DNA from 3 places in the Halomonas tibetensis genome. Region 2 is predicted to be linked to each of the others. Evidence: predicted binding sites of a transcription regulator. Region 2 holds the regulator's gene; each other region holds the start of a gene.
The links. The regulator LexA, encoded in region 2, represses DNA repair genes until DNA is damaged. The targets are predictions, from matches to a motif close to TACTGTNTANNTANACAGTA.
Positions count from the first base shown of each region.

Region 1: ACFODV_RS03710 (LexA family protein) is a predicted target of LexA. The motif match lies at 1,200-1,219, and genes of this name have one in related genera.
Region 3: ACFODV_RS13005 (LexA family protein) is a predicted target of LexA. The motif match lies at 2,340-2,359, and genes of this name have one in related genera.

Region 1 covers NZ_JBHRSQ010000007.1:184,238-193,786, forward strand. Annotated here, with positions in the region: gene ACFODV_RS03705 (acyl CoA:acetate/3-ketoacid CoA transferase) at 1-1,065, opposite strand, end outside; gene ACFODV_RS03710 (LexA family protein) at 1,235-1,693, shown strand; gene ACFODV_RS03715 (Y-family DNA polymerase) at 1,690-2,967, shown strand; gene ACFODV_RS03720 (SDR family NAD(P)-dependent oxidoreductase) at 3,123-3,875, shown strand; gene ACFODV_RS03725 (EAL domain-containing protein) at 3,902-7,411, opposite strand; gene ACFODV_RS03730 (SRPBCC family protein) at 7,738-8,196, shown strand; gene ACFODV_RS03735 (PAS domain-containing protein) at 8,233-8,688, shown strand; tRNA gene ACFODV_RS03740 (tRNA-Thr) at 8,760-8,835, opposite strand; gene ACFODV_RS03745 (acyl-CoA thioesterase) at 8,872-9,549, opposite strand, start outside.
Region 2 covers NZ_JBHRSQ010000008.1:228,796-238,344, reverse strand. Annotated here, with positions in the region: gene ACFODV_RS06150 (prepilin peptidase) at 78-929, shown strand; gene ACFODV_RS06145 (hypoxanthine-guanine phosphoribosyltransferase) at 947-1,525, opposite strand; gene nagZ (beta-N-acetylhexosaminidase) at 1,563-2,573, opposite strand; gene ACFODV_RS06135 (TetR/AcrR family transcriptional regulator) at 2,681-3,346, opposite strand; gene lexA (transcriptional repressor LexA) at 3,634-4,284, shown strand; gene dinB (DNA polymerase IV) at 4,317-5,366, shown strand; gene ACFODV_RS06120 (energy-coupling factor ABC transporter permease) at 5,393-6,064, opposite strand; gene purU (formyltetrahydrofolate deformylase) at 6,098-6,952, opposite strand; gene ACFODV_RS06110 (ribonuclease J) at 7,193-8,803, shown strand; gene ACFODV_RS06105 (H-NS family histone-like protein) at 8,875-9,165, opposite strand; gene moaA (GTP 3',8-cyclase MoaA) at 9,343-9,549, opposite strand, start outside.
Region 3 covers NZ_JBHRSQ010000017.1:69,729-79,277, reverse strand. Annotated here, with positions in the region: gene ACFODV_RS13010 (Y-family DNA polymerase) at 594-1,868, opposite strand; gene ACFODV_RS13005 (LexA family protein) at 1,865-2,323, opposite strand; gene ACFODV_RS13000 (sensor domain-containing diguanylate cyclase) at 2,880-4,925, shown strand; gene ACFODV_RS12995 (phasin family protein) at 5,066-5,479, opposite strand; gene ACFODV_RS12990 (helix-hairpin-helix domain-containing protein) at 5,736-6,788, opposite strand; gene ACFODV_RS12985 (hypothetical protein) at 6,931-7,143, shown strand; gene ACFODV_RS12980 (SOS response-associated peptidase family protein) at 7,116-7,493, opposite strand; gene ACFODV_RS12975 (IS110 family transposase) at 7,457-7,813, opposite strand; gene ACFODV_RS12970 (5-methylcytosine restriction system specificity protein McrC) at 8,264-9,549, opposite strand, start outside.

The DNA of each region.
Region 1 (9,549 bases), on a different contig from region 2:
GGCGCCGAAGTCGAGCCCGCCGGCGGGCAGGCCGCCGATCACCCCGGGTTCGGCGGTCAGCGTCACCAGTTCCAACATGCGTTCTTCGCTGGCCACCGCGCCGACCCCTTCCGGCATGCCGATGCCCAGGTTCACCACGCTGTTGGGCGTAAGCTCGAAGGCGGCGCGGCGGGCGATGATCTTGCGCGCGGAGAGGGCCATGGGCTCCGGCGCGACCATGGGTGCCCTGATCTCGCCGGAGTAGGCCGGGTTGTAGAGGGTGCGGAAGGTCTGCCAGTGGTGCTCGGGTTCGTCGCACACCACCACGCAGTCGACCAGCACCCCGGGAATCCGCACCTCCTTGGGGTGCAGGGTGCCGGACTCGGCCAGCCGCTCCACCTGCACGATCACCAGGCCCCCCGAGTTGTGCACCGCGGTGGCGATGGCCAGCGCCTCCAGCACCAGCGCCTCGCGCTCCATGGTCACGTTGCCCAGGGTGTCGGCGGTGGTACCGCGCAGCAGCGCCACCTGCAGCGGCAGCGCCGGGTAGAAGAGGGTCTCCGCGCCGTCGATTATCAGCAGCCGTACTCGCTCCTCGGTGCTGATGGCGTTGATTCGTCCGCCTTCCAGACGCGGGTCGACGAAGGTGCCGAGTCCCACCCGGGTGAGAGTGCCGGGCTTGCCGGCGGCGATGTCGCGGAACAGGTGGGAGATCACCCCCTGGGGCAGGTTCCAGGCCTGAATGTGCCCCTCGATGGCCAGCTTCTGCAGCGTCGGCACCAGCCCCCAGTGGCCGCCGATCACCCTGGCCACGAGCCCTTCATGGCCGAAATGATTCAGTCCGCGGGTCTTGCCGTCGCCTTGGCCGGCGGCATACATCAGGGTGAGGTCGCGCGGCGACCCGCTCTCCAGGAAACGCGCCTCCAGGGCCACCGCCAGGTGTTCGGCAAAGCCGATGCCGACGAAGCCGCCGGTGGCCACGGCGTCGCCGTCGCGAATCAACTCCACTGCCTCGCGGGCGGAGACCACCTTGCCCTTGGGGCTGAAGGGACGGTCGGTGAGCAGCGGGTGAGTGCGGCGTTCCATGGCGGGAGACCTCTCGGCGTGCGTTGTCGTTGTTGTTGTCGTGCGAGGCGCTCTCTGGCGACCTGACGCTACGTTAGCACGCTGCTCCGTTGAGCGAGGGGCGGGGCATTTGCCAAGCGTTTCTCTCTGCCTGATACTGTATGGAATTACAGTATTCAGGGAGATGTTCATGTCGTTCTTGCTTCGAACGAGGGTTCGCGTCGTCGGGCGCGCCGCCAGCGAGGGGGTGGGGCCGCTCCGCCCGCTGATGGGCTGTCGGGTGCGGGCAGGCTTTCCCAGCCCCGCCGACGATCATCTGGATGCGGAGATCGACCTGCATGCCTACGTGGTGAAGCGCCCGGCGGCCACCTACTTTGTGCGCGCCGAGGGCGATTCCATGCTCGGCGACGGCATTCACCACGGTGACCTGCTGGTGGTGGACCGCAGTCTGGAGCCGCTTCCGGGCCGGGTGATTGTCATCGCTCTGGAGGGGGAGCCCACCGTCAAACGCCTGGAGCAGCACGGCGCGGCGGTGTGGCTGGTGGCCAGCAACCCGCGCTTCGCGCCGATTCCCCTGGCCGGGCGCGAGTGCGAGGTGTGGGGCGTGGTCACCCATGTGCTCCATGATCTGTTGGGGCGGGCGCCATGATTGCCCTGGTCGACGGCAACAACTTCTACGTGAGCTGCGAGCGGGTCTTCGACCCGCGCCTGGCCGGGCGGCCGGTGGGGGTGCTCTCCAATAACGACGGTTGCGTGGTGGCACGCTCCCAGGAGCTCAAGGCGCTTGGCGTGGCCATGGGCGCGCCTTTGCACCTGCTGCCGCCCGCTGTGCGCCGCCAGGCGGTGCTGCTCTCCAGCAACTATGCGCTCTATGGCGACATGTCGCGACGGGTCAACCAGGTGCTGACGGAGTTCTCGCCGGACGTGGAGCCCTACTCCATCGACGAGAGTTTCGTGGGTTTCGACGGCTTTCCCGAGGAGGCGCTGGAGGCTCATTGTCGTGCCCTGCGCGAGACCGTGGGCCGCTGGACCGGCATTCCCGTGGGGGTGGGCCTGGCGCCGACTCGGGTGCTGGCCAAGCTGGCCAACCGCCTGGCCAAGCGCGAGCCGGCCTTCGAAGGAGTCTGCCGCCTGGATGCCGACGATGAGGCGACCCGTCGGACGCTCGCGGCCTGTCCGGTGGAGGATCTCTGGGGTGTGGCTCGGCGCAGCGCCGAGCGGCTGGCACTGATGGGCATCACCACCGCCTGGGAGCTGCGCGAGGCCGACCCACGCTGGGTGCGAAGCCGCTTTTCGGTGGTGATGGAGCGCCTCGTCTGGGAACTGCGCGGCCGCTCGGCCATCGTGCTCGAGGACATGAGTGAGCCGCGCCGACGCCTGCTGGTGTCGCGCTCCTTTGGCCGGCTCACCGGCGAGCGCCACGAACTGGAGGCGGCGGTCCGCCAGCACGCGGCCCGCGCCGGCGAGAAGCTGCGCCGCCAGGGCAGCCTGGCCCGGGCGGTGCAGGTGTTCCTCCGTACCCACCCCTTCCTGGCCGGTGAACCCCAGTACCGCAACGCCGCCCTGGTGGCGCTGCCCAGTCCCAGCGCCGACAGCCGCGAGCTGCTGGCGGCGGCCAACCGCGCTCTGGAGGCCATCTTCCTCGAGGGCTACCGCTACCAGAAATGCGGGGTGATGCTGCTCGACCTGGTAGACGCCGAGTGCACTCAGCCCTCGCTGCTGGAGACGCCGGATGATGATGCACGCCGCGCACGCAGCCAACGTCTGATGGCCACCCTGGATCGGCTCAACCGCGAGATGGGGCGCGATACGGTGCGCTTCGGCCTGCCCCGCCAGGGCAATGCCTGGACGCTGCGCTGCGAGCATCGCACGCCCCGCTACACCACGCGCTGGGGCGAGCTGATGCGAGTCAAGACGGGTTGAGCAGCGTCCTGGCACAATGGGACTGTTAGGCAAGGCAAGGCAAGGCAAGCCGCGAGACACGGATCGCGAGTTGGCTACACTGAAGTGCCTAGGCACCTTCAGGTAACGGGAGTCGCGCGGGTTGCCTGGTTCATCATCGTCGAGGAGAGCGACTTATGCGCATGCAGAGAAAGAGTGTCATCGTCACCGGTGGGGCCAGCGGTATCGGTCTGGCCAGCGTGGAGCGCTGCCTGGAGGAAGGCGCCAGCGTGGTCATCGCCGACCTCGAGGAGAGCGAAGGAGCCTCACACGCGGCGGCACTGGACGGAAAGCACGCCGGGCGTTGCCTGTTCAAGGCCTGCGACGTCACCGACACCGCACAGGTCGGCCGCCTGTTTGCGGAGACCGTGGAGGAGCTCGGCGGCGTGGACGCGGTGTTCAACAACGCCGGCATCGGCGGCATCGCGCCCTCCGACGAGGTCGGCGACGAGGAGTTCTTGCGCATCATCGACATCAACCTCAACGGCGTTTTCCGGGTCGCCCGGGCTGCGCTCAGGGTGATGTATCGGCAAGGCAGTGGCAGTCTCGTCAACTGCGCCTCCATCCTTGGCGTGTTCGGACAGTCCCAGGCTGCCGCCTACACCGCCGCAAAGGGGGGGGTGGTCAACATGACCCGTAGCCTGGCTATCGAAGCTGCTCCGAAGGGCGTGCGGGTCAATGCCATCGGCCCCGGCTATATCGATACGCCGCTGCTCGAGGCACTGGATGACGACATGATTCAGGGGCTGATCAGCCTGCATCCCATCGGCCGCCTGGGCCGTCCGGAGGAGGTGGCCAACGGCTTCCTGTTTCTGGCCAGCGACGAGGCCAGCTTCGTCACCGGCACTACCCTGATGGTCGACGGGGGCTTTACCGCCGGCAAGTCTTGAGGAGCCATGACGAGCGCCAGTTATGGTCAGTTGAGCAGGCGCTCGACCTCTTCCAGCAGGGCGTCGCTCTGGGCATAAAGTTCCGGCAGCCCATCGATGGCCTGCTGTTCTTCGCCGCTGTCCTGCAGGGCACACAAGCTCTCCGCCAGCCGATGTATCTGCTGGTGCAGACTGTCCAGTTCGTCGATGTCCGAACCCCGAGAATCACGGAGCTGATCGAGCCAGTAGCAGAAGTGGCAGCGTGACGGATCAAGCGGAGGGTGTTCGAGGCCCTCCGACGTGAGCGCTGACACAAGCCGCCGGACCCAATCGCGGTGCTCGATGCTGGCATAGAGCAGAGGCCTCGAGTTGTGATCGATGATCGGCAGGCCGGACCAGTGCGCCGGGGGTTGCCAGTGCAGCAGCCATGCTGGGATCGCCTCGGGCGGCATGGGGCGGGCAATGCCGAAGCCCTGGGCAAACTCACAGCCCACGCGCAGCAGCATGTCGCCGTGGCGAACGGTTTCCACGCCCTCGGCGATCACCTGCCGGTCGAAGGCGATTGCCAGGCTCAGCACCCCTTCGAGGATCTTGAGATCCTCAGGGTTGTCGAGGATATCGCGCACGAAGCTCTGGTCGATCTTGATGGTGCCGGCCGGCAGGCGTTTCAGGTAGGTCAGTGAGGAATAGCCGGTCCCGAAGTCATCCAGCGAGACCTCAATGCCGATTTCACGGGCTCCTTCGAGCAGGCTGGAGACCAGCGCCAGATCGCCGAGGGTGCTGGTCTCGAGGATCTCCAGCTCCAGCGTGCCGGGGGCCAACTCGGGATGTCGGTCAAGCAGGGATCTCAGACGCGGTACGAGATCCCTCTGGCGCAGCTGGCGAGCGCTGACGTTGACGCTGACGGGCAGCTCGACCCCCGCGGACTTCCAAGTGGCCGCCTGGGCCAAGGCGGTGCCGATTACCCATTCGCCGAGCGCTTCCGACAGGGGGTGGTCCTCGATCACCGGGAGGAACTGGGCCGGTGACATCAGCCCATTTTCGGGATGTTGCCAGCGCACCAGCGCCTCGACCCCAATGACTCTGCCAGTGCGCATATGGACCTTGGGCTGGTAATGAAGGATGAACTCGCCTTGCTGCAGGCCTTGCTGGATACGCTCCAGGGTCTCGTTATGGCTGCGGATGCTGCGGTCGTGGTCGGCATCGAAGAGGTGGTAGCGGCCCTTGCCGGCCAGCTTGGCCTGGTACATGGCCTGGTCGGCCTGACGCAACAGCTGGTCCGCTTCGATGGGATCGGACTGGGGGTAGAAGGTCACGCCGAGGCTGGCGGTAACCTGAAGTTCATGGAACTCATACCAGACGGGCAGGCAGGTGGCTTCCAGCAGGCGCTGGAAAATGGCGGTGGCGGAGGACTCGTCGTCCAGGTCCAGCAAGACGGCCACAAACTCGTCGCCTCCCAATCTCGACAGGGTATCGCCCTCACGCATGATCGCTTTCATGCGACGAGACAGGGTGATCAGCAGCTGGTCGCCGGCGGCATGGCCGTAGCGGTCATTGATGTGCTTGAAGCCGTCCAGGTCCAGATAGGCCACCGCCAGGTGGCGCCCCTGGCGATGTTCCTGGGCCATGGCCTGGTGCAGGCGGTCGGCCAGCAGCACACGATTGGGAAGCCCGGTCAAGGCATCGTAGTGGGCCAGGTGTTCGAGCTGCTGTTCGTGTTCCTTGAGCAGGGTGATATCGGTGGAGATGCCCAGTAGCCCGGTGATCCCTCCGTCGTTGTCATCATCGCGGATTGGGGTCTTGAGCTCCAGATAGACTCGTTTACTTTTCGAGTCGCTGACAGTGATTTCCTCGGTGGTCGACTCGCCATTAAATACCCGAGCATCAATCTTGCGCAGGCGGCGTGCGACATCGCTGGGGAAGAAACGGCTGTCCTCGCTTCCCGGTAGGCTCTCTGCTGAGCAGCCGAAAGCTTCCAGGGTGACGCGGTTGGCGAAAGTATAGCGAGAGTCGCGATCCTTCATATAGATGTAAGAGCCCACATGGTCGAGGGCCTTGCGGAAGCGCTCTGCCTCGAGATGGGCGGCGCGCAGGGCGAAGTCCGACTGCTTGCGTTCAGTGATGTCGGTAATCACGCCGTACCACGTAGTGGAGCCATCCGTCTCCCGGTGGGGTAATGCGTCACCGAACAGCCAGTGTTCGCGATCCTGAAGGATGACCCGATATTCATGGCGCCAAGGTGTGAGGGTCTCGGCGGAATGCTGGATGGAGGCTGCCACGCCGTCGAGGTCCTCGGGATGGATCACCGAGAAGACTGGGCTGGCGTCCTCCCTGAGCGCGTCGGGTGCAATGCCGTACACCTGCTGTATGCCATCGCTGGCATAGGGAAAACAGGAGCGGCCGTCAGGGAACAGGCGGTATTCGTAGACAATGCCGGGCACACGGTCGGCGATGGTCTGAAGCCGAGTCAGCAACGACTCGAGCTCCTGTTCACGCTCACGCACGGTGCGCGTCAGGACTTCACTCATACGCAGGGCGCGGGCCCGTGTGGTGGACAGTGAAAACACCAGGGAACCGAGCAGGGCGGTCATGATCAGACCGCCGGCGAAGGTTATCCAGGCGGCCCCGGCGGTGACGGCCTGACCGGGGGCTAAATGATCGAAGGCCAGCAGCCACCGGTTGCCGTTGAAGTCGGTCTGGCGATGCTCAAGAAATTGGCTGGAGCCACTGAAGGCCTGGGCCGGTTTATTGCTGAACAGCAGTCGATCCTCTGCCGTCGTGTCGCCATCGTAGATGCGCAGGCCGACTGCCTGACCATCTTGCTGTTCCCAGTCGCCAAGGATGCCTTCCATGAGGTCGTACATACGATAGGGGCTGTAGGTCCAGCCGATCAGTGCTGTACGACGTCGTTCCACGCTATCGACCGGAGCCCCCTGCCGATAGACAGGCACATACATAAGGGTGCCGGGCTGGATGTCGGTGTCGGTCTCCTGAAGCAGCATGACCCTGCCGGTCAGCGCCGCCCTGCCGGTGTCGCGGGCCTGTTCCATCGCGGCGCGGCGCACCGGCTCCGAGAACATGTCATAGCCGAAGGCTCGCAGGTTGCGATCCTCGAAGGGCTCGAGGTAAACGATTGAGGTGTAGGTGTCGCGAGGGCCATCAGGATGGATATGGTAGTCGGGGAAACCCTCGGCGCGGACCTTGGCCTGGTGGGCGGCAAGCGCGGCGGCAGGAATCCACTGCGCATAGCCGATGCCTTGAATATAGCCGAGCGTATCCGCAGCGCGCAGCTTGTCGAAGTAGGTGCGCCATTCCTCTCGATCGACCTCCTCGGAGGCGTCAAACAGCCCCGCGGCACCGCGCAACACCAACGCGTAGGCGGAAAGACGCTCGTCGATCCTAAGGGCAACCTGATCGGCGGCAAAGCTGAACTGCTCCAGCGCCTTTGATTCGGCATTGCGGTAAACCTGGTGGCCGGAAGTCATCGACAGCAGGATGCCCACCACCAGGATCAGCCAGACGACTCCTGGCAACCGAGCACATCGCTTCGCTCCCATGCTTACCGTTAATCCTGTGTGGTTTTACGTGTCCCTGCAGACCTGCAGAATACTACCGGCAAAGCGGTAGCGCGTCATGGGGAGGAATGATGGGCGCTTGTCTCAGTGATGGCGTTGCGGCTGCATATAGACATGCGGGAGGGAGTGTCATCGTTACCGACGAAGCCAGCGGCATCGGACAAATGGCCGCTTGAGCGCATTCCGGGAATGCTGCTATGGTCAAGCCAGCAGGGTTGGCAGCTGGGCCAGACGGTTTTCCTGACTCGCGCAAGTGCCCCTAGCGTTGCGAACTCCCGCCAATCATCTCCATGGGAAGCGCTTGAACGATGGTAAAGTCCCAATCCAGCATTCTGATTCGCTGCCCGTTGCCTGACGTCTATAGTTTCGTGGTGACCGACTTTGTCCGCAATTACCCTCGGTGGTCTCCCGAAGTCAAACAGCTGAAGCCCTTGAGCAAGGGGCCGTTGGCACTGGGCTGGACGGCCAGGCAGGTGAGGGTCGATCAAGGGCGACGTACCGAAGCCGATTTCCGGGTCATCGCGCTCGAACCCGAGCGTCGCGTGTGCTTCAAGGGAATCAAGGATCCCTTCGTGATCAATTATTTCTTTGAACCGAAGGGTGAGAGCACGCAGTTGACCTTCAGCTTCGAACTGGCGCGTCTGAGCTTGGCACTGCGGCCGTTCGAGAAACTCATCCGCTTTGCGGTTGAGGATGGTACGCAACGCGTCGTGCGAGACCTGAAGGCCTTGGCCGAAAGGGAACTCGGCCAGCAAAAGACAAACTAATATTTATCCCGAGCGCATCCTTACGCTGGAGTCATCATGCTGTTTACCGCTGATAAAGATACAGGAATCATACCCCACGTATTAACTCAGATCTTGGATACCTGCGTGAACGGCGTGACGCTTTCCGACCCGGACCTGCCGGACTCACCGATTGTCTATGCTAACTCCGTCTTTGAGCGGTTGACGGGCTACAGTCAGGAAGAAATCCTGGGACGCAACTGTCGCTTCCTTCAGGGTGAGGATCGCGATCAGCCTGAGCTCGACGAGATCCGCGCTGCCTTAAAGGAACATGCTCCCATCGAGGTAACGCTGCGCAACTATCGCAAGGATGGGACGCTGTTTCACAACCGCCTTTCGATTCAGCCGCTTCGTGATGAGTCGGGGCGCTTGATCTATTATCTCGGCGTACAATACGACGTCAGCGAACTCGTTAACGTCAGGGCCGAGGTCGACCGTCTTGAAAGCATACTGAAAACCGCTTCGCAGGATTGATCTTGCGGGAGCCCGGAACGAAAAGCGGCCACCGCGACAATTCGTCAGGTGGCCGTTTTCATTGGTTTATGTGGTGCCGCAAAGCGGATTCGAACCGCTGACCTGCGCATTACGAATGCGCTGCTCTGCCAACTGAGCTATTGCGGCACTGGCATGATGGTAGCGCCGCGATGGCCGGCAAAGCTAGTCCTTGGTGGCCACTCGCAGCCGAGTGAGTCCTTCCTGAGCAGAGGAAGCCACCAGGCGCCCGTGTCGATCGTAGATGCTGCCGCGGGTGAATCCGCGGCCGCCGCCAGCCCAGGGGCTTTCCATGTGGTAGAGCAGCCAGTCGTTGACCCGCACGTCATGGTGAAACCACAGCGAGTGGTCGAGGCTGGCGATCTGCAGTTTGGGGTCTCGGTAGTCGAGCCCATGGGGTACCAGGGCCGTGGTCAACAGGTTGAAGTCAGAGCTGTAGGCCAGCAGATGGCGATGCAGGGCAGGGTCGTCGGGTAGTTCTCCGGCCAGGCGAAACCACACCCTTTTATGGGCAGGCTGTCCGGTCTGACTTTCCTCGCCTGCCAGCAGAAACTCGATGGGATGGCTGTCGAAGCGCACCAGGCGAGCACTGTCGGCGAGCTTCTCAGGGGTGGGAACCTCGGGCATGTCCGTCTGGTGTTCGATGCTTGACTCCTCCCCGTGAAAGGAAGCACTGCAGAAGAAGATCGGCCGGCCCTTCTGGATAGCGGTGACCCGGCGTGTGGCAAAGCTGTTGCCGTCACGCACCGCGTCCACCTGATACACGACCGGAACGTGGGGGTCTCCCGGGCGCAGGAAGTAGCCATGTAGCGAGTGGGCTTGCCGCTCGGGGAGCACCGTCTG
Region 2 (9,549 bases):
CTATGGCGATGAAGTAATACTCAACGTTTAACGCCCCCGATGGAAAACACATCGGCATGAACTGCTAGGAGCGCTTCTTGCTAGACCTGCCCCCTCTCTTACTCTGGCCGCTGGCTGCCTTTATCGGTCTGTGCCTGGGCAGCTTTCTCAACGTGGTGATCGTGCGCCTGCCGGTAATGCTGATGCTGGGCTGGCGGGCCGAGGCCCGGGAGGCACTGGAGCTCCCCGCCGAGGAGCAGCCCCGCTTCAACCTGGCCACGCCGCGCTCGATGTGCCCCAGCTGCGAGACGCCCATCGCCTGGCACGACAACTTGCCGGTGGTCGGCTGGCTAAAGCGCCGCGGGCGCTGCGCCAGCTGTGGCACACGCATCAGTCCCCAATATCCTCTGGTGGAGCTGGCCGGCGGAGTGCTAACACTGGCCGTGGTGGCACTCTTCGGGCCGAGCTGGCAGGGTCTCTTCGTGCTGGGGGCCTGCCTGGCGCTGCTGGCCATGGCGGTAATCGACCTGCGTACCCAACTGCTCCCGGACCTTCTTACCCTGCCGCTGCTGTGGGCGGGGCTGCTCTACCAGCTGCTGTTCCAGCCGCTGCTTCTGCCGAGTGCCGTAATCGGCGCCATGGCGGGGTATCTGGTGCTGTGGAGCTTCTACTGGGCGTTCAAATTGATCACCGGCAAGGAGGGCATGGGCTACGGCGACTTCAAGCTGCTGGCGGCACTCGGCGCCTGGATGGGGTGGCAGTATCTGCCGCTGTTGCTGATCCTCTCCGCGGGGATCGGCGCCATCATCGGCATCCTGGTGCAGCTGGCAATGCCGCGGCTGCGCGGCGCGCCGATGCCCTTCGGGCCCTATCTGGCGCTGGCCGGCTGGGTGGCCCTGCTGGCCGGGGAGCCGCTCATGGCGGTGTATGGGCAGTTCTTTCTGCTGTAATCCCCACCATCCCGTATTTACATGCCCCGGGGCGCGAAGATGCCGGGTGCGTTGCGCCAGTAGCCCTTGTAGTCCATGCCGAAGCCGAAGACATAGCGGTCGGCGACCTCCAGGCTGCAGTAGTCGGCCTTGAGGTCAGGAATCGCCTTGCGGTCGTGCTGCTTGTCGACGAGCACCGCGGTGGAGATGCTGGCGGCGCCGGCCTCGCGGCAGTAGGCGAGGATGGCGGCCAGGGTGGCGCCCTCATCGAGGATGTCGTCGACGATCACCACGTGGCGGCCGGCCATGGGCACTTCAGGAGAGACGCGCCAGAACAGCTCGCCGCCGCGGGTACCGCCCCGATAGCGGGTGGCGTGCAGGTAGTCCACCTCCAGCGGGAAGCCGAGGCGCGGCAGCAGGTGGCCGGTGGTGATCAGGCCGCCGTTCATCACGCAGTAGAAGACCGGCAGCTGCTCGCCGAGGTCGCGAGTGATCTCGGCGGCCATGCGGTCCAGGGCGCGCTGCACGGCCTCCTGGGTGATCAGGCAGTCGGCGCTGTCCATCACCTCGCGCATGTCGGCAAGGGACGGGTGAAGATCGGCATCGAGTTTGGGCATTACGGTGGCTCGCGGTCGAAGAAAAAAGGCAGAGGGCTCAGGCCAGGGCCTCGAGGTGGGCGTGGACGCGGCGCCAGCGGGAGAGCGCGGTAAGCGTCGAGAGCACCGGACGGGCCCGGCCGTAGCGCAGCCGGGTGAGGCGGCTGACACCGGGGCGCTGACGGCAAGCGTCGAGCACATCGGTTGCCGCGGCACGGTCATTGCACACCAGCAACATGTCGCAGCCGGCATTCAGCGCCGCGAGGGCACGCTCGCCGGGGCTGCCGGCAGAGGCGGCCCCGGCCATGCTCAGGTCGTCGGAGAAGATCACGCCCTTGAAGCCAAGGCTCTGGCGCAGCAGACCAAGCCAGACCGGCGAGAAACCGGCAGGGCGGGAATCGAAGGCGGAATAGACCACGTGGGCGGGCATGATGCCGTCCAGGCGGCCGGCCAGCCGGGTGAAGGGCACAAGGTCGCGCTGGCGAAGGACCTCCAGCGGGCGGGGGTCCACCGGCAGTTCATGGTGGGAGTCCGCGGCTACGCCTCCGTGGCCGGGAAAGTGCTTGCCCACAGCCACCATGCCGGCCTCGTGCAGGCCGTTGACGAAGGCGCCGGCCAGGGCGGCAACGATCTCGGGGTCGGCGGAAAAGCTGCGATCACCGATCACCGTGGACGTGCCGTCGTCGACGTCGAGCACGGGAGCGAAGCTCAGATCCAAGCCGCAGGCGGCCATTTCCATACCCAGCAGCCAGCCGGCGTCCTGGCAGAGCCGCCGGGTGACCTCGGGATGGCGGGCCACGCCCGCCGCCAGTCGCGCCATGGACGGCAACCGGGTGACGCCCTGGCGCAGACGCTGCACCCGGCCACCCTCCTGGTCGATGGCCAGCAGCAGCTCCGGGCGGACCGAGCGAATCGCCAGGCTCAGTTCGCGCACCTGCTCCGCCGATTCGGTGTTGCGGGCAAACAGAATGACCCCTCCCACCTCGGGACGTGCCAGCAGCGTGCGCTCCTCGGCAGTGAGGGCGGTACCTTCCAGGTCAAGCATCACCGGACCAAGGGTCGTGGGCATGATCGATTCCATGGCATGAAAGGGGTAAGAGTTTAAAGGGACAAGAGTCTAGGGCATCGCTAGCGGGAGTGACAGCGCCGCCGGCGCCCATGGCAATCAAGCACCGTTCAGGCTTCCTGGGCTGCCAGCGTAACCGGCGTCGGCAGCGGAGCCTGCATGGCGGCGACCACCACCGGGCGCAGGCGTCGGATCAGATCGCGCACCGTGACATGTTCCTGATAATCCTTCTCGGCGATGTCGCGGAGCGCGTCAAGGCCGGAGAGGGTGAAGATCACCGTGCCGAGCATGAAGTGAAGGCGCCAGAAGCGTTCGGCATCGGGAAGCTCGGGAGTGGCCTGGCGAACCAGTTCGGTGAAGCGGGTAAAGACGCTGCCGTACTCCTCCTGAATATAGCGGCGCAGGTGCCCTTGGGCCTGGCTGTAAGCGAGCCCCAGCAGGCGCATGAAGACCTTGAGGCTGTTGCGCTCCGCAGGCACCTCCAGCACGCTGCGCGCCATGGTCTCCAGCAGCTCCTCAAGGGGGATCACCTCGTCGCCGTAGTGAGCCTGGAGCTCGTCCAGGGCGCGGTGAAAGCGCTCGGTGAAGGGGTCAAGATAGCGGGCAAACACCGCCTGGATCAGCGATTTCTTTGAGCCGAAGTGGTAGTTCACCGCGGCCAGATTAACCTTGGCCTTGCTGGTGATGGTGCGCAGCGAGGTCTCGGCGAAGCCACGCTCGGCGAACAGCACCTCGGCCGTATCAAGGATGCGGGTGACGGTGTCGGTCTGGGCCATTTGGAGAGTCCCGATAAAAAGTCCCGATAGAAAGTCCCGATATAGAGTCCCGATAAGAATCCCGGTCATAAACAGGTGTTTCAAACGTAAAATGAATTGTAAGCCAGCCGAAGCACCATTCTCAATGCCCGGCGGGACAACGCGTTTTAAACGAAGCCTTACTTCTATCAGCGCGACGGAGGCTTCTGGTGGGCGCCAGCAAAACACCCATTACTGGATGGAATAACATGCTGTATACTTGATCACTAACGTATTCACCCAGTCGCCGATTCCGCCTCGGAGGTCGCATGGCACGCCCCCTCACCCAGCGCCAGCAAAACGTCTATGACTTTATCGTCAAGACCCTCCAGGACCTTGGCTATCCGCCCACCCGGGCCGAGATTGCCCGGGCCCTGGGGTTCCGCTCTCCCAACGCCGCCGAAGAGCACCTGCGGGCGCTCGAGAAGAAGGGCGCCATCCGCATGATCGCAGGCACCTCCCGCGGCATACGCCTACCCGCCCAGGAGCAGGAACCCGTCGCTGAGGGCGATGCCCCGCTGCAGGGGCTGGCAATCATCGGCGAAGTGGCTGCGGGAAGCCCGATCCTAGCCGCCGAGCATATCGATCGCTACTGCCCGTTGCCCCCTGAGTACTTCACGCCCCGGGCCGACTACCTGCTTAGGGTCCGCGGCCTTTCCATGAAGGATGTCGGTATCCTGGAGGGTGATCTGCTTGCCGTGCACCGCACCGAGCGGGTGCGCGACGGCCAGATCGTGGTAGCGCGCCTGGAGGACGAGGTAACCGTGAAGCGCTTCCAGCGCAGCGGACACGTGGTCACCCTGAGCGCCGAGAATTCAGAGTTCGCTCCCATCGAGGTAGACCTGCGCCATCAAGCGCTGGAGATCGAGGGCATCGGGGTGGGCGTGATTCGCGGCGGCAGCGGCCAGGCACTGGGGTAGGCGCCGACAAGGGCCCTTACCGAGTTTGCCCCATGAGAAAGATCCTTCATGCCGACTGCGACTGCTTCTTCGCGGCGGTGGAAATGCGCGACAACCCCGCGCTCACGGAACTGCCGCTGGCTATCGGTGGAAGTCCCGAGCGACGCGGGGTCATCGCCACCTGCAACTACCCCGCCCGGGTCTTCGGCATCCATTCGGCGATGCCCACGGCCCGAGCCTTGCGCCTCTGCCCCCACCTCACCCTGCTGCCCGGCAACTTCGACAAGTACCGCGACGTCTCTCAGCAGGTCCAGGCGATCTTCCATGAGCTGACTCCTCTGGTGGAGCCCCTCTCCCTGGACGAGGCCTTCCTCGACGTCAGTGAGGTGGAGCGCTTTTCCGGCAGCGCCACCTGGATGGCCCGCTGGCTCAAGGAAGAGAGCCTCGCGCGCACCGGCATCACCCTCTCCGTGGGGGTGGCGCCCAACAAGTTCCTGGCCAAGATAGCCAGCGACTGGGAAAAGCCCAACGGCCTGACGGTGATCACCCCGGAGCGCATGGAGGATTTCCTGCAGGCGCTGCCGGTGAAAAAGCTCCACGGCGTGGGGCCCGCCACCGGTGCCCGCTTGGATGCCATGGGCATTACCACCTGTGCGGCACTGGGCGAAGTGCCGCTGGAGCGGCTACTCGAGGCCTTCGGCAAGTTTGGCAAGCGGCTTTTCGAGCTGGCCCGGGGCATCGATGAGCGGCCGGTGCGCCTGGAGCGCGAGCGCAAGTCAATCAGCGTAGAGAGCACCTTTGCCCAGGACCTGCCCGATCTCGCCAGTTGCCGCCAGGCCTTGGCGCCGCTTTGCCAGAAACTAGAGGAGCGCATCGCCCGCCACGGTCACCCTCCCCTGGCCGGGGTAGTGGTGAAAGTGCGCTTCGACGACTTCAGCCTGACCACCCTGGAGAGCCGCGGCCTGGCCCCCTCCCCCGAGAGTTTCTCCCGCCTTCTCGAACAGGCCTGGGAACGTGGCCGCCGCCCGGTTCGCCTGCTCGGCGTCGGCGCCCGCCTGCTACCGGAGTCTCATCGCCGCCAGCTGACGCTGCCGATCGGCTGATGTGGTGTGCGAAACACTAGCCGATGCTACTGGGTATCGATATAGCGGTGGTCGTTGAAGGTGGCGACCCAGTTGGGATGATAAACCAGCAGAATGGTCATGAGCATGCCGGTGATGAAGGCCTCGGAGGGCATCAACAGCGGCAGGAAGCGAGCGTACTCCATGGCCTGGTAGAGGGCGTGGGCGTCACTGGCGCCAAGAGCCATAAGCCCCACCGCCGCTAAGCCTGCGACCAGCGTCGAAAGCGCAGCGCCAAAAAAGCCACAGACGAACATGAAGACCATCAGGTTATCGGGCAGTCGGCGGTCCACGAGTCGCCAGATCAGCACCGTGACCAGCGCCGGTATCACCCCGGTGACCAGCAGGTTGACGCCCAGCAGCGGCCAGTCGACGCGACCGGTAATCACCGCCGCGAGGTTGACGATCAGGATTGAAGTGAGCGCAAGCGGGGCCTTGAAGACCAGGGTGAGCAGCGCGGTGAACATCAGGTGCAAAGAGAGCCAGTCCACCGCCTGGGCGCGCAGCTGCCACATCAATAGCACTGCCACGGTGGCGGCAAGCCAGCGGTGTTGCAGCGCAGTATCCGCGAGCAGTGCTCTCCAGGGTCGCTGGGCCAGCGCCAGGCCGTAGAGCAGAAACGACACCAGGCCACAGAGCATCAGCAGCCAGGGGGCGATCACCGCTTGAGAAAATGACATGAAGTGCCTCTCGTCGTAACACTGCTTGCCCGATTAGGCGAAGACTACCGTCTTGTTGCCGTGGATCAGCACGCGATCCTCCAGATGCCAGCGCAGCCCGCGTGCCAGCACCGACTTCTCCACGTCGCGGCCGAAGCGCACAAGATCGCCAGGGGTGTGGCAATGCGTGACCCGGTGGATGTCCTGCTCGATGATCGGGCCGGCGTCGAGCTCTTCGGTGACATAGTGGCAGGTGGCGCCAATCAACTTTACGCCCCGCTCATAGGCCTGATGGTAGGGCTTGGCCCCGGCGAACGAGGGCAGAAAGCTATGGTGAATATTGATCACACGACCGGCATAGCGTTCACAGATCGACTGCGGCAGGATCTGCATATAGCGGGCTAGCACCACGCAGTCGGCCCGGACCTCATCCACCAGGCGCACGACCTCGTCGAAGGCGACCTGCTTCTCGTCGGGGCTTACCGGCACGTGATGATAAGCAATGCCGTGCCACTCCACGAGGCCGCGCATGGTCTCGTGATTTGAAATCACCGCGGCGATATCGCAGTCGAGCTCGCCGGCAGTCCACCGGTAGAGCAGGTCCACCAAACAGTGGGATTCCTTCGAGACCATCAGCACCACCCTGGGGCGATTGCGAGTATCGGTGAGCGCCCAGGTCATGTCGAACGCTTCGGCGATGGGGGCGAAGGCCTCGCGCAACGTCTCGGGGGGCATGCCGATGGAGTCGGCCAGGATCACGTAGCGCATGAAGAAGCGTCCGGTCTCCAGGTCGGAGTGCTGGCTCGCCTCGGTGATGGAACCGCCATGGCCGGCGATGAATCCGGACACCCGTGAAACGATGCCCACCCGATCGGGGCACGAGACCACCAGGCGATAGTAGTGTGACATGAGGTGACTCTGGCTGGGTTGGGAGTAACGTCTAGGCGTACAGGCTGACAGTGTAGCGAAAACAGGGGGTTCCGGCACCCGTGAAGCGGCACGCGTTGTGGCTGCCCGGGCCCATCCCGTATAGTGAAGGCACACTTTCCGAGCCCACTTCCCCCGATGCCACAGCCCAGAGTTCAGATTCGCCCTCGCCGTCGTCCTCCCCTGCACTTCCTGCCGCTGGGAGGCTGTGGCGAGATCGGCATGAACCTGAGCCTTTATGGTTACGGTGAAAGGGACCAGGAAGAAGAGTGGGTCGCGGTGGACTGCGGGATGATGATACGTCAGGACCTACCCGACAGCCCCCTCCAGGTGCCTAACCTGGACACCCTGACTCCCTTGGGCATTCGCCCTCGTGCGCTGATCATTACCCACGGGCACGAGGACCATATTGGCGCCGCCGCCTGGCTATGGCCTAAGTGGGGCTGCCCCATCTGGGCCACTCCGCTAGCCGCCGCCCTACTGCGCGCAAAATTTGTTGAGCGGGGCCTTACCACCGACGCCATCCGGGTCATCGAACCTGGCGAAGCTATGGAGACCGGCCCCTTTACCCTTCGCTTCCTGCCTGTGACCCACTCCATTCCCGAGAGCTGCGCTCTGTTGCTGGCCGCCGGGGAATACCGCGTGCTGCACACCGGCGACTGGAAGCTGGACCCCGAGCCACTGATCGGCAACCCAATGTCGGCGGCCACTTTCCGCGCCATCGCGCCGGTAGATCTGGTGATCGGCGACTCCACCAACGCCCCCATGCCGGGACACTCGCGCAGCGAAGGCGAGGTGGCCCAGGCGTTGGAGCACACCATCGCCCACTGCAAGGGGCGCGTGGTGGTCTCCTGCTTCGCCAGCAACCTGTCGCGAGTGCTCTCCATCGGTCGTGCTGCCCAACGCACCGGCCGCCGGATCAGCCTGATGGGCCGCTCCATGGAGCGCATGGTGGGGGTGGCCCGCGGCCTGGGCTATCTGGACGACTTCCCTGCCTTGGTTCCCGTATCAGATCTCGGCTACCTGCCCCCCAACGAGGTACTCGTGATCGCCACCGGCAGCCAGGGCGAGCCCCGTGCGGCGCTCAGCCGGCTGGCCCGCGGCCGCCATCACGCCATGGAACTGGGCGCGGGGGACAGCGTGATCTTTTCGGCCAAGGCGATTCCCGGCAACGAGCTGATGATCGAGCGGCTCAAGAACGGTCTCAGGGGGCTGGGCGCGACCCTGCTCGACGAGTTCAACCACCCGGAGCTGCATGCCTCCGGTCACCCCGCTCAGGAAGAGCTACGCACCTTCTACGGCTGGGTGAAGCCGCGCCACCTGCTACCGGTTCACGGTGAGCCGCGCCACCAGCGGGCCCACTGCGAACTGGCCGAATCGCTAGGAATTCAAGCACCGCTGGCGCCAGTTAACGGCGACTTGATACGCCTGGATGCCGAGGGACTGACGCTAGAGGCCCGCCACCCCCAGCCGCCCTGTATCGTAAGCCAGAACGCCGTGGCGCCGCTGGCTGGCCTGACCGGCAACAGGCCCGGGCCGCGCCATGGCAGCCTGTATCTGGCGATCTCTGTCACTGCCACCGGCGAAGGCGGCTGGACGCGTATCGGCCGGCTAATGCTGGATGCCAGCCAGTCCAGCCCCATCGATGAAGAGGCTTTCAGCGACTGGATTGACGAAGTACTGGAATCGCTGTCAGGTGACACCCTGGCTGAGCTGCGCCTGGCGCTTCAGCCGCAGCTGGTGGGCTGGTTTGCCAATCACCTACGCCGCCTACCGGAAATTCACCTGCAAATCCTGGCCGTTGAGGCGCCCTCGGCGACCGAGCTGGGATGAACAGCTGAGTGGGATAACCGAAGCATAAAAGCCGCTCGATGAGCGGCTTTTTGGGACGTGGCGCAGGGCCTTCAGGTCTTGGTGGCGTTCTTCGGCGGACGGCCGCGCTTGCGGCGAGGAGGGTCGAGCACCAGGTCGTCGACGGAGAGACCGGCCTCGCTGATAGCCTCGAGGATCTCGGAGCGCTTGCGCTCCTTCTGCAGCTCCTCATCTTGGCGATGACGCTCTTCATCTTTTTTCTGCTCGATCACCTCTTCGATCACCTCGGAGAGCTTGTGGAGCTGCTCCATACTGAGCTGACGTGCGGCGGCGCGAGCGACATTCTTGTTGCGAGCGATACGCTCCAAGGATTCGCTGGACATGGATCCCCTCCTGAACCGAAAAACGAGACGTATGTTGCGTTTGTGTTATCGAAGAAAGTATATGCATCTTGGCCGGATTGGCAAGAAAAGCCATGCGATTATACAAAAGAATGGCGGGCTATTAATGCCCGCCTTGACCACCAGGAACGCTTGGGAAAGTCACGCGAAAGCGGGCTCTCAGCCACCGGTCATGTTCATGAAGCGGACCACGTGAACATCGCCGTCGGTGGTAAAGTGGTGGCGCTCTGGCTTGAGGGGCATAGCCTCCACGATGGCCCGCTTGAGAGCTTCGATATCCCCCGGGTGGGCACGCAGCACGCGGCGGAGATCCACCGAATGTTCGTTACCAAGACAGAGCAGCAGACGCCCCTCGACGGTGACCCG
Region 3 (9,549 bases), on a different contig from region 2:
CAACGGCTTTTACACGTTCCAACTGACCTTCGGGCGTGAAGATTCAAGGCAAGCGAGCTTGATGACAACCACCCATGAGGAGGCTCTGTTAAAGACGGCTGGTGCGCACTGCCAACAGTGGATAACTCATTGAACCAATATCTAGCTATAAGTCAGGTATCGGCCAAAAGCAGTCTTTCATAATTCCCTAATATAAAACCTAAAACACCGGCGCAGCTATGCTGCGTCCGAGTGCTTTGACTTGTCATGCGCAGACGATAATTAATTAGACATAGGACAGTTTTGATTCCCGTATACAACCTTCACCTCACCGTCACCGTATTCACAAAAGATCTTATCTGCATCTGCACCTGTACCTGTCCACTGGTTGATCAAAGGTGATGCAAAACTAAGTGCAGACCAAAAAACAAATGATGTCACGAACAACAATACTACTTTCTTCATTTGATATCTCCATGCCACATGTTTATTTAATCTATACGCTAGGCGATTACGCATAACAGGTATTAGACCGCCCGGCCTGATATCGGATGAACGCGCAAGCTGCCTTTCCCCGCGTGTCGATTTTGGGTCGATCGCTGCCATTCGCTCCTTCATCCCCTCACCCTGACCAATTCATCCCACCGCGTCGTGTACCTCGGTGTCCTCCGATCACACCTTAACGTCCAGGCGTTGCCTTGTCTCGGTAAACCTAGCCTGACGGCATCGCGGCCCAGCTCACTGTTCAGCTTGTCCATGGTGGCCATCAGCCGCTGGCTGCGTTGCCGGTCGGCCTCGCTCTGCGGTGTCTCATCGAGCGAGAGCTGGCGGCTGGCATCAGCGCTGAGGTCGAGCAGCATCACGCCGGCTTTCTGGTAGCGGTAGCCCTTGAGGAAGATGGCCTGCAGGCCGTGGGCCGCGGCCTGGGCGATCTCGCGGGTGTCGTCGGTGGGCCGTATCAGCGGCACTACCACGCTGTTGCGGTACTGCTGTTGATCGAGCTGGAAGGAGTTGGTGCGCACGAACACCATTACGGCGCTGGTCACGCCGCCCTGCCGGCGCAGCTTCTCCCCTGCCCTGGCGGCGTGCTGGCGGACGGCTTCGCGCAGGTCGGCGGGGTCGCTGGTCATGCGACCGAAGGAGCGCGACACCATGATCTGTTTCTTCGGTGCGGCCATGTCGTCGAGCTGGATGGCGGACCGCCCGCGCAGCTCCCAGACGATGCGCTCCATCACCACCGAAAAGGCGCGGCGGATCCGCTTGGGGTCGGCCTCACGCAGCTCCCATGCGGACTTGATATCCATCAGGGCCAGGCGCTCGCCGGTGCGCCTCGCTACTCCCCACAGCTCGGTGACGGGCAACTGTTGCAGCAGCGACCGGGTGTCGGGGCCGTCCGCCTCGAGCTTGCAGACACCCTCGTAGGCGGGGATCTTCTTGGCCGCCCGGTTGGCCAGCTTGGCCAGCACACGGGTCGGCGCGAAGCCCACGCAGACAGGAATGCCGGTCCACTGGCGCACGGTCTGGCGCAGGGCATGGCCTCGCGCCTCCAGCGTGGCCGGGGCGAAGCCCTGGAAGCCGACGAAGCTCTCGTCGATGGAGTAGACCTCGACGTGAGGCGAGAACTGGCCCAGCGTCTCGGTGACACGGCGGCTCATGTCGCCGTAGAGCGCGTAGTTGCTGGAAAGAAGCACGGCCTGGCGGCGTATGTGGGGCGGCAACAGGTGCAGGGCGGCGCCCATCTCCACGCCCAGGGCCTTGAGCTCGTTGGAGCGGGCGACCACGCAGCCGTCGTTGTTGGAGAGCACCCCCACCGCACGGCCTTCCAGCCGCGGATCGAAGACCCGCTCGCAGCTGACATAGAAGTTGTTGCAGTCCACCAGGGCGATCATGGGCGCCCTCCCCCCAGCGCATGGACGACGTGGGTCACCACGCCCCACACCTGGGCCTCCTGCCCCATCAGCGGGATCGGCGGATAGCGCGGATTGCTGGCGGTGAGGTGGGGCCGCTGGCCGATGTGCTCGAGGCGCTTGACGGTCAACTCACCGTTCAGCGCCACAATCAGCACGCGACCCGGGGCAGGCTCCAGGCTGCGATCCACCACCAGCAGATCGCCGTCGTGGATGCCGTCGCCGCGCATGGAGTCGCCCTCGGCGCGGACGAAGAAGGTCGCCGCCGGGTGCTTCACGACATGGGCATGAAGATCGATGTCGGTGTCGAGGTGGTCATCGGCGGGGCTGGGAAACCCGGCACGCACGCGGCTGCCGAACAGGGGTTGGTGGTGCGTGGCTGTCACGCTCTGGGCGCGGCCGATCAGCGTGGCGGAGAGGGTCTGGCGACTCGACATGCGGGCGATCCTTTTGTACTGTACAGACGTACAGTATCAGCAGGCAGTCGCGCGCATGCAAGAACCGACACGACATCGCCCCGGTCTTGACCGGGGCGATGGGGGAAATTCCAGCGGTACGCAAAATCCAAAAAGCCCGTCCCTGGGCCCACCCTCCCTGGCGACTATGAAGGCAGTTGGTCAACGCAACGTGACTCATACGCCACCTTCAACATGGTGCAATGGCGGCGTGAGCGACAGAAGACATCGCTGTCGTTCGGTGTAAGCGATCTCTTACACCGTGAGGGTCGTGGTTCATCCACCGCACAGCAGGCCGCTCACCTGAAGCCGCTCCAGACGATCACCCCCATAGCGTCAGGATGGTCCGCCCGCCGGACGTCCCAGAGGGTACATGTACGGCATCACTGGGAAATGATCGAGAGGCGCGCTGGACAGGGCGAGACTGCCACTGTCAGCATGGCGCATCAGGCCTTCGCGAAGTCAAGTTAGAGCCTCACCCTTCGCGACCCGTCACTACCCTGGCCATCCTCTGACCCCCACCGCATGGAGCTTGCGCGTGCCCAACACCCATTACAGCGATGCCGAGATCGCTGCTGCCCTTGAGGCCTGTGCCCGTGAGCCAGTACATATCCCCGGCGCTATCCAGCCGATGGGCTGCCTGGTGAGCATGGATGCCGACCTGGGCCGAATTCGTCAGGTCAGTGCCAATGTCGAGGATTTCCTAGGTATCAGCGTGGCGGATGTCCTGGCCGGCGAGCCAAGGACGGTACTGGGCGACGAGTTGATGGATTTCCTGGAAACTAAACTGGTGAAGAAGGACAGCTCTGCTTCCGTTCTCACCGCCACCGCCCAGGGCGATGTGCAGGGCAAGCGCCGCCGTTACCATGTAGTGGCCTATCCTAGTGGCGATGCTGTCGTCGTGGAAATGGAATTCCAGATGTGCCCGGATGGGCATCTCTTGATGGACAAGGTGAACGATTGGCTGGTCGAAGTCAGGAGAATCAACGACACCGATACCCTTCTCGATGCCCTGACGCGGCGGGTACAGGCGTGGACCGGCCATGAGCGGGTGATGGTCTACCGTTTCGACGAGCAGTGGAACGGCCGCGTGATCGCCGAGACGTGTCTGCCCGTGGCGGAGAGCTACCTCGATCACTATTTTCCAGCCAGTGACATTCCTCCCCAAGTGCGCCGGCTCTACGACATGAACCGGGTGCGTAGCATTCCGGACGCCCTGGCGCCGGCGGTTCCCGTTGTGCCGCCCTGTGGCCCTGATGAGGCCGCACCACTGGACATGTCGCGCGGGGTGTTGCGTGCCGTCGCGCCGATTCACCAGGAGTACCTCACCAACATGGGCGTCGGCTCCTCGCTGTCGATCGCCATGTACGAGGAGGAGACGCTCTGGGGCCTGCTGGCCTGTCAGGGCCTGGCGCCCAGGGTTCTGGAGGCCGACCTGCGTGATGCGCTGTGCACCCTGGTCCAGATCGCCATGCAGCGGCTGAGGGTATTGCGCACCCGAGCGGACACCCAGCTCCTTCACGGCATCCACGACAGCAACGAGATTCTCTCTGATGAGAGCGGTCGTCTTCTCGGACCGGATGACCTGATCCAGCGTCACGGCGCGCAATGGATGGAACTGCTGGAGGCCAGTGGCATCGCCCTGGTCACCGGGAAAGAGAGCAGTGGGATGGGAATTCTGCCGGCCAAGGAGAACCTGTTCGCCATGGCCGGCTGGCTGAGCCGCCACCAGCCTCACGACATCCCTTGGTACACCCAATCGCTGGCGACGACATCCCTGGCACCTTGGCAGGAGGGTGACCTCTGCGGCCTGCTGGCCGTGCCCCTGCCCACCGAGTCGGTCCAGTGGCTGATGTTCTTTCGCCCCGAGCAACGCCACAGCAAGCGCTGGGCCGGCAAGCCCGAGGATACCCGCATGATCCGCGACGGGCAGCTGGTCCTGACGCCCCGCCGCTCCTTTGCCCAGTGGCAGGAAGAGGTGAGGGGGCGCAGCCTCGCCTGGCGCGCCATCGAGTGCCGTGCCGCCGGTGACCTCGCCAAGAACCTGGCCGTGCTGACCTCCAGCCACGAGATCATGAAGCTCAATGAAAAGCTCAAGAGCCTGGCCTACAGCGACGGCCTGACCGGCACCTGGAACCGCTACCGCATGGAGAAGGCGATCGATGCCGCGCTCAATGCCACCGAACGTCACGGCAGATCCTTCGCCGTGCTGCTCTTTGACATCGATCACTTCAAGCACTTCAACGATACCCAGGGACACGAAGCCGGCGATGAGGTGTTGATAACGCTGTGCAGTGTTCTGCAGAACCTCCTGCGCCCCACCGACCACCTGAGCCGCTGGGGCGGCGAAGAGTTCATCGTGCTGGCCAGCGATTGCGATCTGGTCGGCGGCATGCATCTCGCCGAACGCCTCAGGCAGAGCGCCGAGGCACTGGACCTGGGTAAGCTGGGAGGCGTGACCATTAGCGTCGGCGTGGCCACCTGGCGATCGGGCGACACTCGCAAGGCGCTGGTCACACGCGCCGACCAGGCCATGTACGGGGCCAAGGAAGGAGGCCGCAACCAGGTGCAAGCCGAAGCGTGAGCCTCGTTGCTCCTCCCCCTTGATTCACGGCATCACAGACCCCGTACAGCCTTCGCCCTCCCTGCATGCGAAAGGCCACCGATCATGGATCGGTGGCCTCGGGTATCGCGTCCTGCCTATGTAGGCCGGCGGGTGCCTTATTAGGCGGTCTTGGCAGCCTTGGGCGCCGCTTCCTTGACGGCCTTGGTGGCAGTCTCGGTGGCTTCCTTGATGCCTTCCTGGGCCTTCTGGACGTTCTCTTCGGTCAGCTTCTGGCTGTCCTTGGCGAAGTCCTGCTGCAGGGCGACAACCTTATCGGTGTCTGCCTTAAGGCGCTCGGTCAGTTCCGTGGCGACCTTCTGCTGGCCTTCCATGTAGCTCTTGAGGCCTTCGGCATCCTTGACTTCCATCAGGCTGCGCAGCTGCGCCAGGTTGGTGTCGGTGTAGGACTTGGCGGCGTCAAGCTGAGCGTTGACCAGCTTCTCGGTGAAGTCGACGGAGAGGGCAGCGAAGGCGCGTGCCGGGCCGAACATCATGGTCTCGAACTGCTTGGTGTCGAAGTTAACGTTGCTCATCTGAAGAACCCCCGGGTTCATAACGAACGGGAGATCCCCGCTCTGATGTTGTACAGATTAACAGGGATTATTGTGCAGTGCAACATAGCGCACGGTGGTCGCCTCCCGACACCGACGGGGCAGATCGACGGCCTTCAAGAACCCCGCATCCGCTCCCGTGATAACGCTATGGGCAACTTGGCCTTTATGCAGCCCCATCCGCATACAGCTCTGATCGAGACAGCGTCACGCGCGACCGAAGATCCGTTTTCACCGCTCACCCGCACAGCAGGCCGCTCGCCTGGATCGCTTCCAGGCGACCGCCGCCGATGCCGTTCACCATGGCGAGCTCTTCTGGCGTCGCCCAGGGGCGTCCTTTCACGATGGCCTCGGCCCGGGCAGGCCCGACGTGCGGCAGGTCCTCGAGCCGCAACACTGTGGCGGCATTCAGGTCGATGCAGACCGGAGATGCGATGCCGGCCAGGGCCTCTCCGCCGTCGACATGCCGAAGCGCGAGCCGGGCGCCATGAAGGCCGAGGTAGACCGGCGCATGGTCGGAGACATGGGCGCGCGACGCCTGGTGATCCAACGCCAGCAGATCCGGGAAACGCAGGATGCCGCGATCACTCGGCTCGAGGTCGCCGGCGTCGTACCAGAGGTTGTCGTACAGGTTGGCATAGTCGCCTGCCGTGGTGGACAGCGTGGAGTGGCCGCTGGTGATGGCCGGCTGAGCGCCCAACGCGCGCAGGGCGGCCCAGCCCTCGTGGTGTGGCGCGAGGTTGAAGTCACCCATCAGCACCCGTGGCGTGCCCTGGGCAATCGCGTCCAGCCATTCCCAGTAATCGGCCAGGGCCGCGATCTCCGGCAAGCGGTCACCGACGCTGTCGCCGAAGACGACGTGCACCGTGGCCGCGGTGAACAGATCACCTGTCTCCACATCGCGAAAACGTGCCGCATAGGGCTCACGGCTGAAGACATCGCCATGGTCCAGGAACACCACTGCGCCATCCGCGTAGGCGACCTCGCTCTCGCGCCACAGGAACGCATAATGCTCGGTGTAGCTGGAGCGGCCCAGATCACGACTGGCCATGGACGACCACGCCTCGCCCGAGAGAGCTTCCACCTTGCGTTCCAGCCGCGCCAGGGCCGACGTATCCATCAGCTCCTGGATCGCCAGCAGGTCGAAGTGGTTGGCCACGTGGGCCACCTGCTCGAACGCCTTGTCGTTGTTCCAGCCGAGATGCTTGATGTTCCAGCTGCCGATCAGCACGTCTGCCTGTACCAGCCCCGGAACGACGACCATCAGCAAGAGAAACCCGCGTGCGCGCATTCGCACCTCCTCATAAAAGAGGAGGCATGGTGGCCTCTGGGCGGCTCGGGATCAATCGAATCGTACAGCCACTGTCGGCACTGGCTTACGGCAGGTAGGTGACAATCGGACTACGTTGAGCTGACATGGCGGGAGAACGATCATGGTCGAGATCGAGATGATGCCCGAGCCAAATGGCACCTGGATCATGGTCTGCCCGTGCGGACAGGCCGAACGCCGCGGGCTCGGCCTGAGGGCGTGGCGGAAATTCAAACCGACAATACTGCCGAATCATCGGTATCGGGTCTGCTGCACGGCCTGCGGCCGCTGCATGGAACACCGGCTGATCTACGGGATTACACGCTCCACCAAGTAGGCCCCCTCCTGATTCGACCGGTTGACCCGCGTCGACACTGGCCAGGCCGCCAATGCCTCGGCCTCCAGATGGTTTAGGGCAGCGCGGATGGCTTCACGTTCGGTGAGTACGGGATCCAGCCATGCCTCGAGGCTCTGGTCATCCAGCACCAGCGGCATGCGGTCGTAGATCTCCCTGGCGATGTCATCAAGCGCTTCGCCACCGGCGTCAGTCTGCACCTGATTTTCGATATTAGCCGTAACCGTATCAATGCGATCATCCAGGTGACGGAGATCCTCGGCAAGACCGGCCAGCAGCATATGGAAGGCATCAGTCAGCCCATTCTCGGCATCTTCCAGCCAACCGGGCACGCAGCCCGAAGCTTGCCGATACCGACGGGCGCCAATATCCCGTATTCGCCGACCAGGCCGCGGATTTGATTGGCCTTGGCCGTCCGTTGATGAACCAGCTCTTCACGGATCCGATATGCCGCCTGGACATCCTGCTGATCTACCGTCTTGACCGCCACGAAGCGCATGTTCGGCCGGCTCATGGCTTCATAAATGGCTTCGGCATCGACACGGTCATTCTTGTTGCTCTTGACGTAGGGCTTGACGAACTGGGCAGCAATCAGCTTGACGGTGATAGCCGCGCGCCTGCAGCTCACGCGCCCAGTGGTGGGCGGAGGCACACGCCTCCATGCCGATCTCGGCACCGACAGGGACGCGATTGGCAATGGCATCCAGCCACTTGTCCCGTGAGTACTTGCCACGCCACTTCACCTGGTCATGGCGATCCACGCCGTGGCGTGAAAAACTGACTTTTCGATATCGACGCCGACCCGACTAATGTTCATGGGGAGTTCTCATCACTCTCAAGCTGGTCAGTGATGCACTCACCCACCAGTGTGGCCCAACGACGCCGGGGTAGGGTGGGGAGGACTCCATCCCATTGCTTACCGCAGTTGGCGGGTCAGGTGATCAAACAATGCTCGCTAGCGGTGATAGGGAAGGTGTCGGCGCAGTCTTCAAGGATTCAGAATAATCACACCACTTAACGAGCCAGTAGATTATAAAAAATTCCAAAGCTCTAGATTTAAGAACTTTCAGAAAGGCTGATATTCAACAGGTCATAATCCTTGTTAGCTAAGCCAAATTGTTGAGAGGTATTCGGCCAAGGTCGAAGCAAATTTGCTTAGAGCACCACTTTTCGAGATGTGCCGACTCTCAATCTGAACCCCTATAATTTTAACTGCATCCACCTGTACCTTTTGAAACATCATGCATGTTCCTACAGGCAGTACTTCGTTTCCGGGCAATGCTGGGTAAGCAAGCACCACTAAATTACAATTGGCCGCTTTGGAAAAGGCTAAAGACTCGTATATATCTGCCTCAGAAATACGAAGCTGACCCTTCTCTACGTGCCCCTTATATTTAGCGTCTAAGAGCATCCTTGGCCTTGTGCCTTCAGCTTCGATTACGCAGTCGGGGAACACCGATAGGCTGCTTGATACCCCTGTGCTCACCTTGGTCTTGCTACCTAGCACGAATCCCTTTTGAGGCACTACCGCAGAGCGTCCAATTCCTAGCCGTAAGGCTACTGTCAATAAATCTTCCCACACCCGCCAGGTTACCACTAAATAGCCTGGAGCATGGGCTTGACCCTGTTTGTAATTGAGGCCTAATCCGCCGAGAACGTCCAAGGAGAGTTCGTGCAAAGGTGTCCAAGACCTATGCCTAGCTGGGATAGGTTTTCGCCGTCTAGCAGGTGCATTTTGTGGCGAAAGATCTTCTATGAGTCGCACTAAAGACCTAGCAACCAAAGGATCGCGCACCTCAGGCAACAGCTCTTTAGCTGCTGCGAGGATATCTGCATTCCATATATTACGACGATCAAATCGGACAAGATCCTGCACGAAGCCATCAGGGGAGGGAAAGATCAGATCTAAGGGGTCGGGGTCCCCGTCGATGAAGAAGTCTGCCTCCCGGACCCTTCGATAGCTACGTAATGGCCGACGTTTGCGAGCCTCGTACATACTCGTCATGGATCGAGCCACCAAAGTGGGGAGGTCCCGTGGCGTACCACCAGAGGCTAACAGCTTCTCCGACGCCAAGAGCTGTCCGTGTCGGGAAAGCGTAGAGAGGAAGAAGAAATCTTCTCGCCAGGCAGAATCCCTATCATCGAGGCCTAGGAACTTTGGTGCAACTTCCAGTTCGAGCGATGGAGCCAATCGAATGAGACCCGCAAAGTCGATCGCCCGCACTCCTTTGCCGTCGACACTAATGGGGTTATAGCTAAGCCCCAGACTTGTTGCAGCACGCCTTCCTGCTTCGATTAAAAGGTTGTTGGCCTTTGTTCGATCCAGCCCAACCATTGCAATAATATCATGGCTTAGGTCAATGCGTGCGCCGTACTCGACAAGCGATA